Regions from separate parts of the Thermosynechococcus sp. M3746_W2019_013 genome, predicted to be linked through region 1. Evidence: predicted binding sites of a transcription regulator. Region 1 holds the regulator's gene; the other holds the start of a gene.
The links. The regulator HrcA, encoded in region 1, represses chaperone genes, less so after heat shock. The targets are predictions, from matches to a motif close to TTAGCACTCNNANNNTNNGAGTGCTAA.
Positions count from the first base shown of each region.

Region 1 (8,344 bases):
GTGCAGCCCTATCGCCAACCCAGCCAATATGCCTATTTGCGTCCCCTCCACTGTCCGCTTTCCCCGAAGTGTCGCAGCATTCCCTACAACGCTGCCCTGGCTGCTGTGATTGATCAAATTGCCGAACGCCTGCCGCCGGCGATCGCTGAACTTTGCCTACCATCGTCACCCCTCACCACCGAAATTGCAGCCATTGACAGGCAGCTGCAACAACTCACGGAACTAGAAGGCCAAGGTCTCTTGGATGCGGAAACGGCTCAACTGCGCCGTTATAAACTGGCTGGGGAGCGGGCACGCATTGAGGCACAGCAGGCACAACTGCCCCCTAGCAATCTCTTGCAACTGGCGGTGACCCTGGGTCAGCCTCAATTTTGGTACCAACTCTCAGCCGCAGAGCAACGCTTTTATCTACGGGAGTTTTTACAGGCCATACAGGTCAGCAGCCGCCCCCCACAGCCTTGGTCTGTCCATTTACAATTTATTTGGGAACCCACTATTGGCAGTGGGCCTTAACCACTTCCAGTGCCCCCCTTAGCTGGAGAGCTGAAAGGGGAAGGGTATATAGATTAGTTTATAGATATAGATAAATAAAAAACACCAATAAGAAATTGCAGGTGTAAGAAGTTATGACGATTGAACTCAGCGATCGCCAAAAGCAAATTCTGGGCGCTACGATTAACCATTACATTGCTACGGCAGAACCCGTCGGCTCAAAGGCGATCGCCACCGAATATAACCTGAACGTCAGCCCAGCCACCGTGCGCAATACGATGCTACTCCTCGAGAAAAGCGGCCTGCTTTACCAGCCCCACACCTCCGCCGGGCGGGTGCCCTCCGATTCTGGCTATCGCGTTTATGTGGATGAACTGATCCAGCCTATTCCCGATATAGCTCGCAAAGCCGAGAGTCTCTTGAGTGAGCGGTTTATTTGGGGACAACAACGTCTTGAGGTGATCTTGCGGCAAGCAGCGCAGTTGCTTTCGGATCTCAGTGGCTACATTACGCTAATCACACTGCCCAATTCTTTGGAGCGACAAATTCGGGTGATTCAACTGGTCGCTTTGGATGCGCAGCAGGTGATGGTAATTCTTGTTCTGGATACCTACGAAACCCAATCAGCGCTCATTCAACTGGGCCAGGAGGAAGAAGATCCCGAACTACGGGAGCGCACCCTACAGGTACTGACCAACTTCCTCAATCATCAGTTGCAGGGGCGATCGCTGGTGGAATTCAGTGCCATTGACTGGCAAAAACTGGATTTGGAGTTTCAGGCCTACAGCCAGCAGCTTCAGACCCTACTGCGGCAGTTGAGCGATCGCTGCAGCCACCAGAGGACCTCCTTTGTCATCAGTGGTCTTGCAGATGTCCTCCAGCAGCCAGAATTTTCCCAAGTGGAGCAGGTACAAATGCTACTGCATCTTCTCGAAGACCAACAGGATCAACTGGCTCCCCTGATCAGTAGCGATAGCCAAGCTCCGTCCCAAGTGCAAATCCGCATTGGCAGTGAAAATACCCTAGCGCCGATGCAGTCCTGTACCTTGGTCTATTCCTGCTACTGCTATAGGGACTCTCCCGTAGGCAGCGTTGGCATTCTAGGGCCGACGCGGATGCCCTATGCCCGGATTATTCCCTTAGTGGCCACAGCGGCAGATTATTTAACAGAGCAAGTCAGTCGCTATAGGTGAGTGCTCCTCAGCTCCGCAAGGGGCTGAGCTTTTGGGGATGAGGTAGGCAGAGAGCCAGCCCAGTCTCAAAAAAAACCGGTAGCCCTATACTGGTTAAAGCCAAATTCCTCAACCGAGGAGGAAAGCAGCCACCGCTGCCCTCCCATGCCCTAAAGAGGATGGGCATTCCCGAAAACACAAGGGCAAACCCTGTGCGGTCAACCATTGGCTGGATCGGGCACAATAAGTTATTGGCCTTTCCTAGGGACACTTGGAGAAATTGAAATGCCTACACCCGCCTTGCTGGTTCTCGCCGATGGTTCAGTCTTTCGTGGTTTTTCCTTTGGGGCACCGGGGACAGCTATTGGAGAGGTGGTCTTTAATACCGGCATGACGGGTTATCAAGAGGTGCTCACCGACCCTAGTTATTATGGTCAAATCGTGACATTCACCTACCCCGAGTTGGGCAATACAGGAACCACCCCCGAAGACGATGAATCCGATCGCCCCCAAGTGCGGGGTGCTATTGCTCGCAATATCTGCGATATTCCCAGTAACTGGCGATCGCAACAATCGTTACCTGATTACCTCAAAGCCCATCGAATTCCCGCAATTTATGGGATTGACACCCGCGCCCTCACCCGCAAAATTCGTACCGTGGGTGCCATGAATGGCGGCATCTCCACAGAAATCCTTGACCCCGTTGAACTGCTGCAAAAAGTCCTTGCCGCTCCCAGTATGCAGGGACAAAATCTAGCCAAAGTCGTGACCACCCGCACCCCCTATGAATGGACAGAGCCAACGCCCCCCGCTTGGGAATTTCGTCCCCAAACTGCTCCCGAGGAACCACCCTTGACAGTTGTGGCCATTGATTTTGGCGTGAAGCGCAACATTCTCCGTCGCTTGGCCAGCTATGGCTGCCGTGTGATTGTCGTGCCGGCGGATACGCCAGCGGAAACGATTCTCAGCTATGACCCCGATGGCATTTTCCTCTCTAATGGCCCGGGTGACCCTGCGGCGGTTCAGGAAGGCATTGAAACCGCGCGCAAATTACTAGGGGCGCAGCGTCCCATGTTTGGCATTTGTCTGGGGCATCAGTTGTTGGGACTCTCCTTGGGGGCAGAAACCTTCAAGCTGAAGTTCGGTCACCGGGGGTTGAACCAGCCCGCTGGGCTGACCCAGGAAGTGGAAATTACCAGCCAAAACCACGGCTTTGCTATCACCGAAGAATCCCTTGCCCAAACTCCCGTAGAGATTACTCACTTTAACCTCAATGACAAAACCGTTGCGGGTTTGAAGCACCAAACATTGCCAATTTTCTCAGTGCAGTACCACCCGGAAGCCAGCCCCGGCCCCCACGATGCCGATTATCTCTTTGGCGAGTTTGTAGCGCAAATGCGTGCCTATCGTCAACAGCATCCCCGCAGCCAATGAAAGGGCAATCCCTCACCCCCTACCTCTTTCTTGCCCCTGCCTTAGGGTTGCTAACACTGACGGTCTTTTGGCCAGCCCTACAGGCCTTTTTCCTCAGTTTCAGCCGCTATGAAACCGATCTCCTGAGCCCCCCTGTGTGGGTAGGGTGGGCCAATTTTGCCCAGTTGTGGGGCGATGGCGTCTTCTGGAAAACCTTGGGCAATACTTTCCTCTATTTAGTGGTGGTGGTGCCAATTCTGGCGATCGCGCCTCTGCTGCTGGCGATTCTTGTCAACCAACCCCTGCGGGGCATCCACTGGTTTCGTGCTGCCTACTACAGCCCCGTGATTATCTCAATGGTGGTGGCGGGGATTGCTTGGCGCTGGCTCTATGCCCCCAATGGCCTCTTAAATCAACTAGTACAGGGTCTGCATCTGCGGGACACTCCCATTCCTTGGCTGACGAGTCCCCGACTCGCCCTCTTTAGTGTCATGGCCGTTACCATCTGGAAAGGCTTGGGCTACTACATGGTGATCTATCTGGCGGGCCTTCAGGGGATTAGCGGTGAACTGTACGAAGCGGCAGCGATCGATGGCAGTGACGGCTGGCAACAGCATTGGGATATTACATTGCCACTGATGCGCCCCTATCTTCTTTTGGTAAGCATTATCTCAGCAATTTCTGCCACCAAGGTCTTTGAAGAAGTCTATGTCATGACCCAAGGGGGTCCCCTCAATAGCTCCAAGACCATTGTTTATTACATCTACGAGAATGCCTTTCAGCGCTTAGAGATAAACTACGCCTGTACGATGGGACTGATTTTATTCCTGTTTATCCTGTCTTTGTCCCTCTTAAATCTCAAGCTTGGCCGACAAGTGGAAATGCCCCTTAACTAACCACCTGCATGCGTTGAATCAACCATTGATTGCCACGACGGATAAAGGTATAAATGACCCGGTAGGGATTGCTATAGGAAATATCATTGCGCAGGGTTCCCTGTTCATAGAAACGGGCATCCTCATTGACTTCCGCCAACACATCGACACGATCGCTCCTTTGGAGACGGACTTCCTTCACCTCTAAGTTCTTTAGGGTATAAACCCAATGGCTGCCCTCGGACTTTAAGCCCCGTGCCCGCGATCGCCAGCGGCTCAGTTCTGGCTCCGTCAAAATCGTTGCTAGTTTGTCCATCTCAAATGCTGGCCCAAGGGCTTGGGCTTTCATTCGCTGCCAGGTGTGGAGGCGATCGCGCGCCATCTCTGGCGTTAAAGTGATCCCTAAGGTCGTCGGTTGTGGCGTCGGGGTCGGCGTTGCCACAGGAGTCGGTGTCACTGGCGAGATCGGGGCTTCAGCCGTTTTGGCTGGCCAATAGACTTTTGCCAACGCTCCTAAACCAACAAGAACAACTCCTGCACCCATCCAAAACCCAGTCTGACGTTTTTGGGAGCAACTGTTTCCAGGGCGGCGCCGTTTGCGAGTGGATGGTTGGGGCGTGGCTGTCCCCGTTGCAGTTGAAGAAGTGGTCGAAGCCAATGCCGAAAAGCCCTGACCTAGCCGAGTCTGATCCTGCAAAGGTAACGTTTCCGCTGTGAAGGAGACGGGAGGGGGCACAGCCACCGTTGGTCTCATCACTTCAGGGAGCGCAGAGGCAGTGGTCGCAGGGGGTTCAGAGGCAATAGAGTCGTCACTGAGAGCCTCTAGGTAGGTTTGGACATTGGGATCAGCAAAGTAAGCATCCAAGGCCACGGGTGTTTCCCCCAAGTCCCGAAATGCAGGATAAATTTCTTCTCTGAGCCATTGTGTGGTGTAGTAATAGAGCCCCGGCAGTAGATCGCCAGCCTCACCGGCATGACGGCGGATAAAGTCCAGAGTCGGTTGATCTTGGCTGTTGTCAAGAGCTGCCAATGCCTCGGTGGGCTGTCCCAAAAGCAGCAAGCAACTGGCGAGTTCAAGATAGACATCTTGATTGGGGAGCAGCTGCTCCAATAAATCCTTGGCCCGACGAATATAGCTCGGCTGAAGTTCATGCACGCCCCGTGCCACCAAGGCATGTACCGCAAGGTAGGTCGCCACCGCTGAGGGACGCTGTGATTCCCGTTCAAAGAGTTCCTGTTGCTCTGCCACGGTAAGATGGCTGCGCAGTTGCAAAATAAATTTCAGAAAATCCTCAACTGCAAGTCCCGAGTGATCATCACGGCGCCCCTCAACACCCCCGCGCTCACTCAGCATTTGCCGCAGCAACAAAATACCCCGCTGCCGATTCACACTATCGGCCAGAGGCAGTGCCAGTAACTCTAGAATAAGGTAAGGACGTAACCGATTCAGTTCCGTCTGAAACTGTTCCTGGAGTTCGGGAAACCAGTTTGACCGCTGCTGAAGTACCGCTAGACCGGCTTCTAGCTGAGAGGCGGCTGCTTGGTAGGACTGCCGCTGCCATTCCTCGCGTCCCAATTCCAGATAGGCCAAAGCCACAGTGAGGGTAATGTCGGCAACGGCGGCAGAGGAAGTGTAGGGGCGATTGAGATCAAGAACATCCTTTTTGAGAAATACTTCTCCCAACTTGACAACTTGGGCATAATTTCCCAGTTCATAGAGCAGTAGGAGTGCCCCCGAGAATTGCTCATCACTAATTTCAATGTAGGGAGCGGTGGCATCGGGATCCAACTGGACAATCAAATCCTCGGCATCAACCGCACGGCAGTGGCGATCGTAGGCATGGCGCTGCTCCGGTTCTCGCAAAACTGCATAGGCCTGCTCAATGAGTTCCCGACGGGTGGCAACTGTGGTGGGGGAGTGCTGCTGGGTAGGCAGTTGCAGCAGCCGATCCTGAAACGCTTGCTCAATTTGCTCCGGCGTTGCCTGAATTGGCACACCCAGCACTTGGTAATAGTCGAGAGGAATGCGCACCTGAACCCAAACCTCTATAGGATGAACTCGTCTATCAACGATGACAGCACATTCATGCACGCCCAATACCAACAGAGAACCTTTGCCGGCAGTTGCTCAACGTTTAGAAATGAAACGGCATAGTGCTAGTGTTCCCGAAAAATGGAGTGACAGGGATTCTAAAGTATCACAATTTCTGTCCCTCAGTGGGAGACTGAGGAGAGACGGGGGGCTTAACCGCGTACTTTTGCTGTAAAGCCAGAGGCCTTAAATTGCTCTAACTGCAAAGGCTCTGGTTGGTCGTAGGGCACACTAATGCGAATTTCAAACTCGCTGATGCCGGGTGGAATCACATCAATTGCACCGACCCGGGTGCGGTTTTGCAGCACTGGATTACCATTGGCATCGTAGATGCGGCCAAAGACATCGGCATCTACCACGGTTTTGCCCGATTTATTCTCCGCTTTACCAGTAATCAGGTAGCAGTTGGCCTTGAGGGTGGTACCCCCGGGTGTGACCGAACCCTCACCAATTTCTGGCGGACATTCGTGGTAATTCAGGTCAAAGAGCCGTACTGGAATAGCAGCGATCGCCGGCAGCGTGGCGATACTTGACCAACACAGGACACTCAGGAGCAGGCACACCACTCCTCGACGCAGATATCCCACAAACCGATTCGCACTCATGGTCATCGCTCAGCACCCAAATACGTCCCCATTATCCCACAGTGGTTAAAACCCATAGATCAACAGCGCCCAACAGCAGCGTAAAAACAGCCAAAATACCATACATCCAAGGTTGAGCGAGGGGCTTAATTACATCTGTGGGCAATCCCGTATGGGCTTCAATGGCACGCATCATTTGGGCAAAACCCGCCACTCGCATCGGCAGAAGATACCCTTGACCTGTGGCAGTCACCAGATAATAGACCCAGCCCCCTTGGCTGGTACTACGGGGCTGAAGCCCTTGAATATCTGACCAAATCAGTTGCCACTGCTGCCGCAGGAAGGGGGGAACCCAATGGGGATAGGTGAGGCGGATTCCCACAGCATCCAGTTCTACCCGTTGACTCAGGGCTCCCCAGAGGAACACACCCCCGAGGGCGATCGCCCCCCAAAGAAGCAGGGGCGAAATGGGAGCCGCCGTCTGTACCGCCAAAAACGGGAGGGGCAGCGTGAGTGCGCCGTAGAGGGCAAGGAGTGTTCCAGAAACCAGGGGCGAGGTTTTGAAGCGCAGGGGTTCAGTCATTGGTATTACCTCAAGGGTTCATCATCATTCAATCATCATTCATCAATAGAATAACCAAGTGGCAAAGGCATATTTAGTGCCCTGGATCACGGGCAAGGCGGCATGGGGATGGGTGTAGTAGGCGGGAAAGACAACAATATCTCCCGTCCGTGGGGTAACCTTTACCCCTTGGCGATCGAAATAGGTTTCTCCCCCCTCAAAGTCCTCATTGAGATAGCCCACCAGACTGACATCCCGCGTCGGGATACCTTGGGCCAGTTCCATTTGCCGACTGGCCAGCAATAGGTTGTCCACATGGCGGCGATAGCCCTCGCCCACCCGATAGCGCAGGATGGAGAAGTTTTCAATTTCAGGGAAGCGAATCCCATAGTGTTGGTAGAGGACGATTTGAATTGTTTGCGTGGCCTGGAGAAGAATCTGCCGCATCATCGCCTGTTGGGGGTCTTGGGGATCAAAGCGGAGCAAACTGCCGCCGCGCACGGAGCGATCGACCGTTCCCATGAGAATTTGCGCATCCTCAAACCCCACCTTCTCAGCTGTAGCAATCACCTGCTGACACTGGTGAACCGGAATCAAACGCTGGAAAAGGAGAATTTCACCCCCCAAGTCAAGAATTTGCAGTGGTGCGGTACTCATAGGGACTGATTGTTTCTATGATTCAGTCTAGGGAAGGCGCACTCGCAACGGCACTTTGCTCTGAACATTGCCACTGACAATCACCTCTTGGCGATCAAGCCACCCTTTTGCCCGCTGTCCCTGAACTTGAATGCGGGGATTGCTCTGGCGGTAAAAGACTCCCCCTTGGGCTTCAACTTCCTGCTGGGGAATCCGCCAAATCAGTTGAGCTGTGCGTAGTTGGGCATTGGGGCGCTGGATTTCCACCTGACCGCTAGCTTCTAGCCGCTCTTGGGGAATCCACCAATTGAGGCGTTGGGCACGCAGTTGCGACTGTTGAGGTTGGCTATTGATTTGGACCTTGTCAAAGATGGCGCGGTTTTCAGCAATCAGGAAGACACCGCGATTGGCCTGCCCTTCAATGCCTTGGCTGGGATAGCTGACCCGCAGGGGGCGATCGCTCACCAATTGCCGTTGGGGAATTAACCAGCGCACCGTTTCTCCCTCAACGCGCAGAG
Region 1 is NZ_DVDW01000035.1:61,979-70,322, forward strand. Features, by position in the region: gene IGQ16_RS07130 (recombinase family protein) at 1-513, shown strand, start outside; gene hrcA (heat-inducible transcriptional repressor HrcA) at 627-1,685, shown strand; gene carA (glutamine-hydrolyzing carbamoyl-phosphate synthase small subunit) at 1,950-3,098, shown strand; gene IGQ16_RS07145 (carbohydrate ABC transporter permease) at 3,095-3,973, shown strand; gene IGQ16_RS07150 (IMS domain-containing protein) at 3,966-5,984, opposite strand; gene IGQ16_RS07155 (hypothetical protein) at 6,197-6,655, opposite strand; gene IGQ16_RS07160 (hypothetical protein) at 6,681-7,211, opposite strand; gene IGQ16_RS07165 (2OG-Fe(II) oxygenase) at 7,254-7,847, opposite strand; gene lptC (LPS export ABC transporter periplasmic protein LptC) at 7,875-8,344, opposite strand, start outside.

Region 2 (8,344 bases), on a different contig from region 1:
GGGGCAAGACGGCTTCAATTTGTTGAATGAGGGTCAAAAAGACCTGCGGGGCAATGGGTTCACCATCGACACAAATGCGCTCACACCAGCTCAACAGATGGGGCGAGGTATAACGACCCGTGCGATAGCCCGCTGCCCGCAAAACACTATCCAAATAGGCACACACCGAGCCTTTGCCATTTGTCCCCGCAACGTGGATCAAGGGCACCTGTAACTGGGGAGACCCCAAGGCACTCAGGAGCGCCTGGATGGGTTCAAGGCCAAGGCGCACCCCAAAGCGGGCGTAGGGACTCAGCGCTGCCGTCAGTGGATCACCCACGGCCAGCTCGATGGAAAAGGATTAGCGGGGCTCGCGACGACCATGGCGCCATGTGGCAATAATCCGGGAGCCATCTGGCAGGGTGAGCACCCCCTCTCCGTCAAATAAGCCATTGCGAAACTGTCCAGCATAGCTTGTGCCATTCCCAAAGGAGAGCATTCCAGTTCCATGATACTTGCCCGCTAGAAACTGTCCCTCGTAGCGAGTGCCGTCGGGAAAGGTGAGTACCCCCTCCCCATGGTATTGACCATTGAGAAACGTCCCCTCGTAGCGCTGGCCATTGGCCAGTTGTAGAATGCCCTTGCCATTGAAGATACCATCGGCAAAGCCACCCTCATAGCGTCCGCCATCGGCATAGGTGAGCACCCCCTGACCGTGGTAGCGGCCATTGCGAAATTCTCCCTCGTAGCGGTTGCCATTGGCCATCGTGAGGATGCCTTGGCCATTAAAGCGACCGTTTAGCAATTCCCCTTTGTAGGTGCTGCCATCGGGGAGGGTCAGGGTGACATCCCCCGTGACCCGCTGCCCTTCATAGACGGCAATTTGAGCAGTTACAGGAGCCAACTGTAGGGTTGCACACCCTAAACCCATCAGGAAAGAACTGAGCACCCAGCGGCGGACAACAGCGGCATTGGCGTGGTGCGAATGGGTCATCACTGGACACTCCACAAGGGTGGACAATTGCAACATATCTAACTGGTACAAGTTGCTCCCTATGCAGAATTGAGGCAGAGACCCAAGTTTTTGTATCTTGGAATACATATACTTAGGGGTAAATTCAGGGATGATTGGTTTATTTGTCTCAAACTTTGCAACTCAACCCTAGGATTTTTCTAGGGATTTTAGCTGGGGGTTTATAGGTTCCAACGGTTTTCTTTGTCGATTGGACATCTGCACCTATGAAACTGCGTTCTATCTTGCGCCGCCGGTTACGTCTTCAGCATCCCCTGACTCCGATTCTCTATCTGCCCCCTCGCCGCACGCGATTGACCTTTGCGGTGATGATTGGTGTGCTGAGTGCAACAGCCGCACTGGGGCAGGATACTGCCGCCTCAACGGCGGTTCCGGCAAAGGTGCAGGTGGTGCTCAACACGCTCTGGGTGATTTTTGCAGGCGTGCTGGTATTTTTCATGAATGCTGGCTTTTGCATGTTGGAAACGGGCTTTTGCCGGGCCAAGAATGCGGTGAACCTGCTCTCAAAGAACCTGATTGTCTTTGCCCTTTCGAGTATCGCCTATTGGGCGATTGGCTTTGCCCTAATGTTTGGGGATGGCAATGGGGTGGTGGGCAGCAGTGGTTTCTTTTTGCTGGGGGCCGATAACAGTCCGGCCACTGCCGAAGCCTACCGGGGGGTCTATAGTTCCCTCAGTTGGGCAGCGGTACCCCTGTTTGCTAAGTTCTTCTTTCAAGTGGTCTTTGCGGGAACGGCCGCCACAATTGTTTCTGGGGCAGTGGCGGAGCGGATTAAGTTCTATGCCTTCTTTATCTTCAGCTTGCTGCTGGTGGGGATTTCCTATCCAATTACGGGTCACTGGATCTGGGGTGGCGGTTGGCTGCAACAGCTAGGTATGTGGGATTTTGCCGGTTCTACGGTGGTGCACTCTGTAGGCGGATGGGCAGCATTGATGGGGGCAGCTCTCCTAGGGCCGCGTTTGGGGCGCTTTCTGCCGGATGGGTCGGTGGCAGCCATCCCCGGGCATAATTTTGCGATCGCCACCTTGGGTTGTTTGATCCTCTGGCTTGGTTGGTTTGGTTTTAATCCAGGGTCAACGATGACCGCAGATCCGGAGGCGATCGCCCACATTGTTGTGACCACAAATATGGCCGCAGCCTTTGGGGGTGTCACCGCAACGGTGGTTTCCACGCTCTACTTTGGGAAGCCCGACCTTTCGATGATCATTAATGGGATTCTGGCAGGATTAGTGGCCATCACAGCCCCCTGTGCCTTTGTCACCATTGAGAGCGCGGCGTTAATCGGCAGTATTGCCGGGATCATTATTATTTTTTCGGTGGTGACGCTCGATCGCCTAAAAATTGACGATCCAGTGGGAGCCATTTCCGTACACTTGGTCAATGGCATCTGGGGGACCATAGCAGTGGGGCTCTTTGCCGATGGACCGGGGCGCTTTTACGAAGCTGGGGCGGGGCCTCTCAAGGGATTGCTCTGGAGTGGTGACTTTACCCAGTTGGGGCACCAATTGGTGGGGGTACTGGCGGTGGGCGGGTTTACCGTTGCCTTTAGTACAGCAGTGTGGCTACTCCTGAACCTTACCATTGGCATTCGCGTTTCTCCAGAGGAGGAAATCGAGGGGTTGGACATTGGCGAGCATGGCATGGAGGCCTATGCGGGCTTCCTTTTGCGCGAAGAAGTGAAAGGATTTGTGGATTTGCTCAAACGGATGTCTGGCAGTGGTCGCTCCTAGGGTAGGCTTAACGCTCCTATTAATCCTGGGGGCATTGTTGGTTCTCAGTCCCTTGCTAGTGGTGCTTTGTACCTCCGGCTGGCCACCCGGAACCCTACCCACCCAATTATTGCCGCCCCAAGGCTGGACCTGGCAGAGCTATCAGGCGGCATGGCGGCAGGGACACTTTATCTTAGCTTTTGCCAACTCAACGTTTGTGGCCTTAGCGGTGACGGCGCTCCAGTTGGTAACTTCAGCCCTAGCGGGTTACGCCCTTGCCCGACTTTCGTTTCCGGGGCAACAGACGATTCTGCTGCTGATGCTAGCAATCCTAGTGATCCCATTTCAGCTTTTGGTGATCCCAATTTTTCTCATCCTGAAGGCGGCTCATCTGATCAATACCTATGGCGCGTTGATCTTACCAACGGCGGCCAATGGCTTTGGTGTCTTTTTGATGCGGCAGTTTTTTCTCACATTGCCCGTTGCCCTTGAGGAGGCAGCCCGCTTGGATGGGGCAAATCGCTGGCAGGTTCTCTGGCATATTCTCTTGCCCCTGAGCCGACCAGCCTTGGTAACGCTCTTTATCTTTACCTTTATTGGCGAGTGGAATGATCTGTTTAAGCCCTTGGTTTTTACCACCAAGCCAGAACTGATCACCGTGCAGCTTTCCTTGGCCAATTTTCAGGAGCAGTTCACCAATGATTGGCCGTTGATGATGGCAGCGGCGGTGATTGCCACTGTACCGGTGATGATTTTGTTTATTTTGGGTCAGCGGCAACTGATTCGCGGTATTGCCACCACGGGGCTAAAGAACTAAGGTACCGTTCGGAAAACCGTACTGCAACAGGAGTTGCGATCGCCAACCGTCTCTCGCTACATTAGCACTCGAAGGGTGAGAGTGCTAAACAATTACCAGTGATGCTCTTACTCCCCAGAGACTGCGCGATGAGCCGTGCAGTGAGTGCTATCAATCCATACTCTTACAATTGGGAGAACAGTACGCTATGGCAGCCGTATCTCTAAGCGTTTCAACTGTGAAACCTTTGGGCGATCGCATTTTTGTCAAAGTCGCCGAAAGCGAAGAACGGACCGCAGGGGGGATTCTCCTGCCCGACAATGCCCGTGAAAAACCCCAAGTGGGCGAAGTGACCGCCGTCGGTCCCGGCAAACTCACTGAAGACGGCAAGCGTCAGCCCATGGATGTGAAAGTGGGTGACAAGGTGCTGTACTCCAAGTATGCCGGTACCGAAGTGAAACTAGGGGGCGAAGACTACGTTCTCCTCTCAGAAAAAGACATCTTGGCCATTGTGGGCTAGGTCACTGACTTCCTTGCATCTCGGTGCGATTTTTTCATCACTGTTGAACGATTGAGGTAGGAAACACATATGGCGAAGCGCATTATCTACAACGAAAATGCTCGTCGGGCCCTTGAAAAAGGGATGGACATCTTGGCTGAATCCGTGGCCGTGACCCTTGGTCCGAAAGGGCGGAACGTGGTTTTGGAGAAAAAATTTGGTGCGCCGCAAATTGTCAATGATGGTGTCACCATTGCTAAAGAAATTGAACTTGAAGATCACATTGAAAACACCGGTGTGGCGCTGATCCGCCAAGCCGCCTCGAAAACCAATGATGCTGCCGGTGACGGCACCACGACGGCGACGGTTCTCGCCCATGCCATGGTGAAAGAGGGGCTGCGCAACGTTGCTGCTGGCGCTAACCCCATTGCCCTAAAACGCGGGATTGACAAAGCCACCCACTTCCTGGTGGAAAAAATTGCCGAACACGCCCGTCCAGTGGAAGACTCCAAAGCCATTGCCCAAGTGGCGGCCATCTCGGCGGGAAATGATGAAGAAGTGGGTCAGATGATTGCCGACGCCATGGACAAAGTGGGCAAAGAAGGCGTGATCTCCCTCGAAGAAGGCAAATCCATGACCACCGAACTGGAGGTCACTGAGGGGATGCGCTTTGACAAGGGCTACATCTCCCCCTACTTTGCCACCGACACCGAGCGCATGGAAGCCGTGTTCGATGAACCCTTCGTGCTGATCACCGACAAGAAAATTACCTTGGTGCAAGATCTGGTGCCGATCCTCGAACAGGTGGCTCGCGCCGGTAAGCCCTTGGTCATCATTGCCGAAGACATCGAGAAAGAAGCCTTGGCCACCCTCGTGGTCAACCGTCTGCGCGGTGTCTTGAATGTCGCTGCGGTGAAAGCTCCCGGCTTTGGCGATCGCCGTAAAGCGATGCTCGAAGATATTGCCGTCCTCACAGCGGGTCAAGTGATCACCGAAGATGCGGGTCTGAAGCTGGAAAATGCCAAGCTGGATATGCTCGGTAAAGCTCGCCGCATCACAATCACCAAAGATCACACCACGATTGTTGCCGAAGGCAATGAAAAAGCCGTCAAGGCTCGCTGCGAGCAAATCCGTCGCCAAATCGAAGAAACCGACTCCAGCTACGACAAAGAAAAACTGCAGGAGCGGTTGGCCAAACTAGCTGGTGGGGTGGCGGTGATTAAAGTCGGTGCTGCCACCGAAACTGAAATGAAAGATCGCAAACTCCGTCTGGAAGATGCGATTAACGCCACCAAAGCCGCTGTTGAGGAGGGGATTGTTCCCGGTGGCGGTACCACCTTGGTTCACTTGGCTCCTGAGTTGAGCAACTGGGCCGCTGAGCACCTAACGGGTGAAGAACTGATTGGTGCCAACATTGTTGAGCGTGCCCTCAGCGCTCCCCTGCGTCGCATTGCGGAAAACGCGGGTCAAAATGGTGCCATCATTGTTGAACGGGTCAAAGAAAAACCCTTCGATGTGGGTTATGATGCCGCTAAAGATGAATATGTCAACATGTTTGATGCCGGTATCGTTGACCCTGCCAAAGTTACCCGCTCGGCTCTGCAAAATGCGGCCTCTATTGCTGGCATGGTGCTAACCACCGAGTGCATCATCGTTGACAAGCCCGAACCCAAGGAAAATAATCCTGCGGGCAGCGGTGCTGGCATGGGCGGTGACTTCGACTACTAAGCCCATCCCTACCCTGGGCACAGAGTCAATCCCTGAACCTGCCTAGGCGAGGGTTACCCACACGGGAAGCGGGGCAACCAAACCCCGCTTTTTTCATGGCTGAGTGGCTGCGAAAGGGTTTGGCAGCGTTGCTATAATAGCCCTCAATGTAATGTTTTTTAACATTAGTTCTTTTTGCAGTATGGGCGATCCAATGCCTGGAGGTGAAATTCGCATTCGGGGTGCACGGCAGCATAATCTGAAAAACATTGACCTCGATCTGCCCCGCGATCGCCTGATTGTAATGACCGGTGTCTCCGGTTCAGGGAAGTCCTCCCTTGCCTTTGACACGATTTTTGCTGAAGGACAACGCCGCTATGTGGAGTCCCTGAGTGCCTATGCACGGCAATTCCTCGGCCAGTTAGATAAGCCTGATGTGGATGCCATTGAGGGGCTGAGTCCAGCAATTTCTATTGATCAAAAGTCCACCTCCCACAATCCCCGCTCAACGGTGGGGACGGTCACGGAAATCTATGACTACCTGCGGCTGCTCTATGGCCGTGCCGGTGAACCCCATTGCCCCCATTGCGATCGCTCGATCCGCCCCCAAACCATTGATGAAATGGTGGATCAGGTGATGCAGTTGCCGCCCCAGAGCCGCTTTCAAGTCTTGGCCCCCATTGTCAAGGGGAAGAAGGGCAGCCACAGGAAGCTGCTGTCGAGTCTGGCCAGTGAAGGTTTTGTGCGGGTTCGGATTGATGGGGAGGTGCGCGACCTCAGTGATGCCATTGAACTGGACAAAAACCATGTCCACACGATTGAAATTGTTGTTGATCGGCTGGTGCTGAAGCCGGGGATTGAGGAACGTTTAGGGGATTCCTTGCGAACGGCGTTGCACCATGGCAACGGTACGGCAATGGTCAGTGTGGTGTCTCGGGAGACGGGGGCTGAGGGTCAAACGCTCCTGTTTTCAGAAAATTTTGCCTGCCCTGAGCATGGGGCGGTGATGGATGAGCTCTCTCCGCGACTTTTTTCCTTTAACTCCCCCTATGGGGCCTGTCCAGAGTGCCATGGCTTGGGCTATTTGCGCAAATTTAGCCCGGAGTTAATTGTCCCCAATCCCGAACTACCGGTTTATCTGGCGATCGCCCCCTGGGCCGAGAAGGAACACGACTACTACCTTGCTCTCCTCTGTGGTGTTGCTGAGGCCCTTGGTTTTGACATCCATACACCGTGGTATCGCCTCACGGAGTTGCAACGGGAGATCCTCCTTTACGGCACCGACACACCGATTCTCATCCCTTCTGATTTGCGCTATCGCAAACGGGACTACTACCGTCAATTTCAAGGGGTGATTCCCATCCTAGAGCGGCAGTACCGCGAGACGACCTCCGAGGCCTACCGGCAAAAACTGGAAGAGTACCAAGTCAATCAAACCTGCCCCGCCTGTCAGGGACAACGCCTGAAACCAGCCGCTTTGGCCGTGCGCTTGGGGCAATATCGCCTTACGGATCTCACCCGTGTTTCGATTCGCGAGTGCTGGGCACGGCTTCAATCCCTGCAACTCACGCCTCGCCAACAACAAATTGCGGAACTAGCCCTGCGGGAAGTAATGGCGCGGTTGCAGTTTCTCATTGATGTGGGGCTCGATTACCTAACCTTGGATCGCAGTGCAGCCACCCTCTCTGGGGGTGAAGCTCAACGAATTCGCTTGGCTACCCAAATTGGCTCTGGCCTGACGGGGGTGCTCTATGTCCTCGATGAGCCGAGTATTGGCCTGCACCAGCGCGATAACGATCGCCTGCTGCAAACGCTCTTTCGCCTGCGGGACTTGGGGAATACGCTGATTGTTGTCGAACACGATGAGGATACGATCCGGGCTGCCGATTACATTGTCGATATTGGCCCAGGGGCGGGAAGCCACGGCGGCCAAATTGTCGCTCAAGGCAGCCTCGAGGCAATTCTCAACCATCCTGACTCCCTGACGGGGGCTTATCTGTCGGGGCGCAAGCGCATCGAAACTCCCAGCGATCGCCGGCCAGGGAATGGCAAATCCCTGATTCTAAAAAAGGTGTCCCGCAACAACCTCAAGGATATCACCGTAGAAATTCCCCTTGGCAAGCTGGTGTGTCTGACGGGAGTATCGGGATCGGGCAAGTCCACCCTCATGCACGAAGTTCTCTATCCTGCCCTGCAGCACCATCTTGGTCACCATGTGCCGCTCCCCAAGGAACTGGGGCACATCGAAGGCTTGAGTGCCATTGATAAAGTCATTGTCATTGACCAGTCCCCCATTGGTCGAACCCCCCGCTCCAACCCTGCCACCTACATTGGTGTTTTTGATGTCATCCGTGAGGTCTTTAGCCAAACCGTTGAGGCCAAGGCACGGGGCTACAAGCCGGGGCAGTTTTCCTTCAATATCAAGGGCGGCCGCTGTGAGGCCTGCGGTGGCCAAGGGGTGAATGTTATTGAGATGAACTTTCTGCCCGATGTTTATGTCCAGTGTGAGGTGTGCAAGGGGGCCCGCTACAACCGCGATACACTGCAAGTGAAGTACAAGGGCTGCTCGATCGCCGATGTTTTGGATATGACTGCTGAGACAGCGCTGACCTTTTTTGAAA
Region 2 is NZ_DVDW01000034.1:52,022-60,365, forward strand. Features, by position in the region: gene IGQ16_RS06595 (folylpolyglutamate synthase/dihydrofolate synthase family protein) at 1-319, opposite strand, end outside; gene IGQ16_RS06600 (MORN repeat-containing protein) at 341-1,009, opposite strand; gene IGQ16_RS06605 (ammonium transporter) at 1,219-2,742, shown strand; gene IGQ16_RS06610 (carbohydrate ABC transporter permease) at 2,729-3,538, shown strand; gene groES (co-chaperone GroES) at 3,726-4,037, shown strand; gene groL (chaperonin GroEL) at 4,107-5,744, shown strand; gene uvrA (excinuclease ABC subunit UvrA) at 5,938-8,344, shown strand, end outside.
Region 2: the regulator HrcA is predicted to act here: its motif matches at 3,600-3,626, upstream of groES (co-chaperone GroES).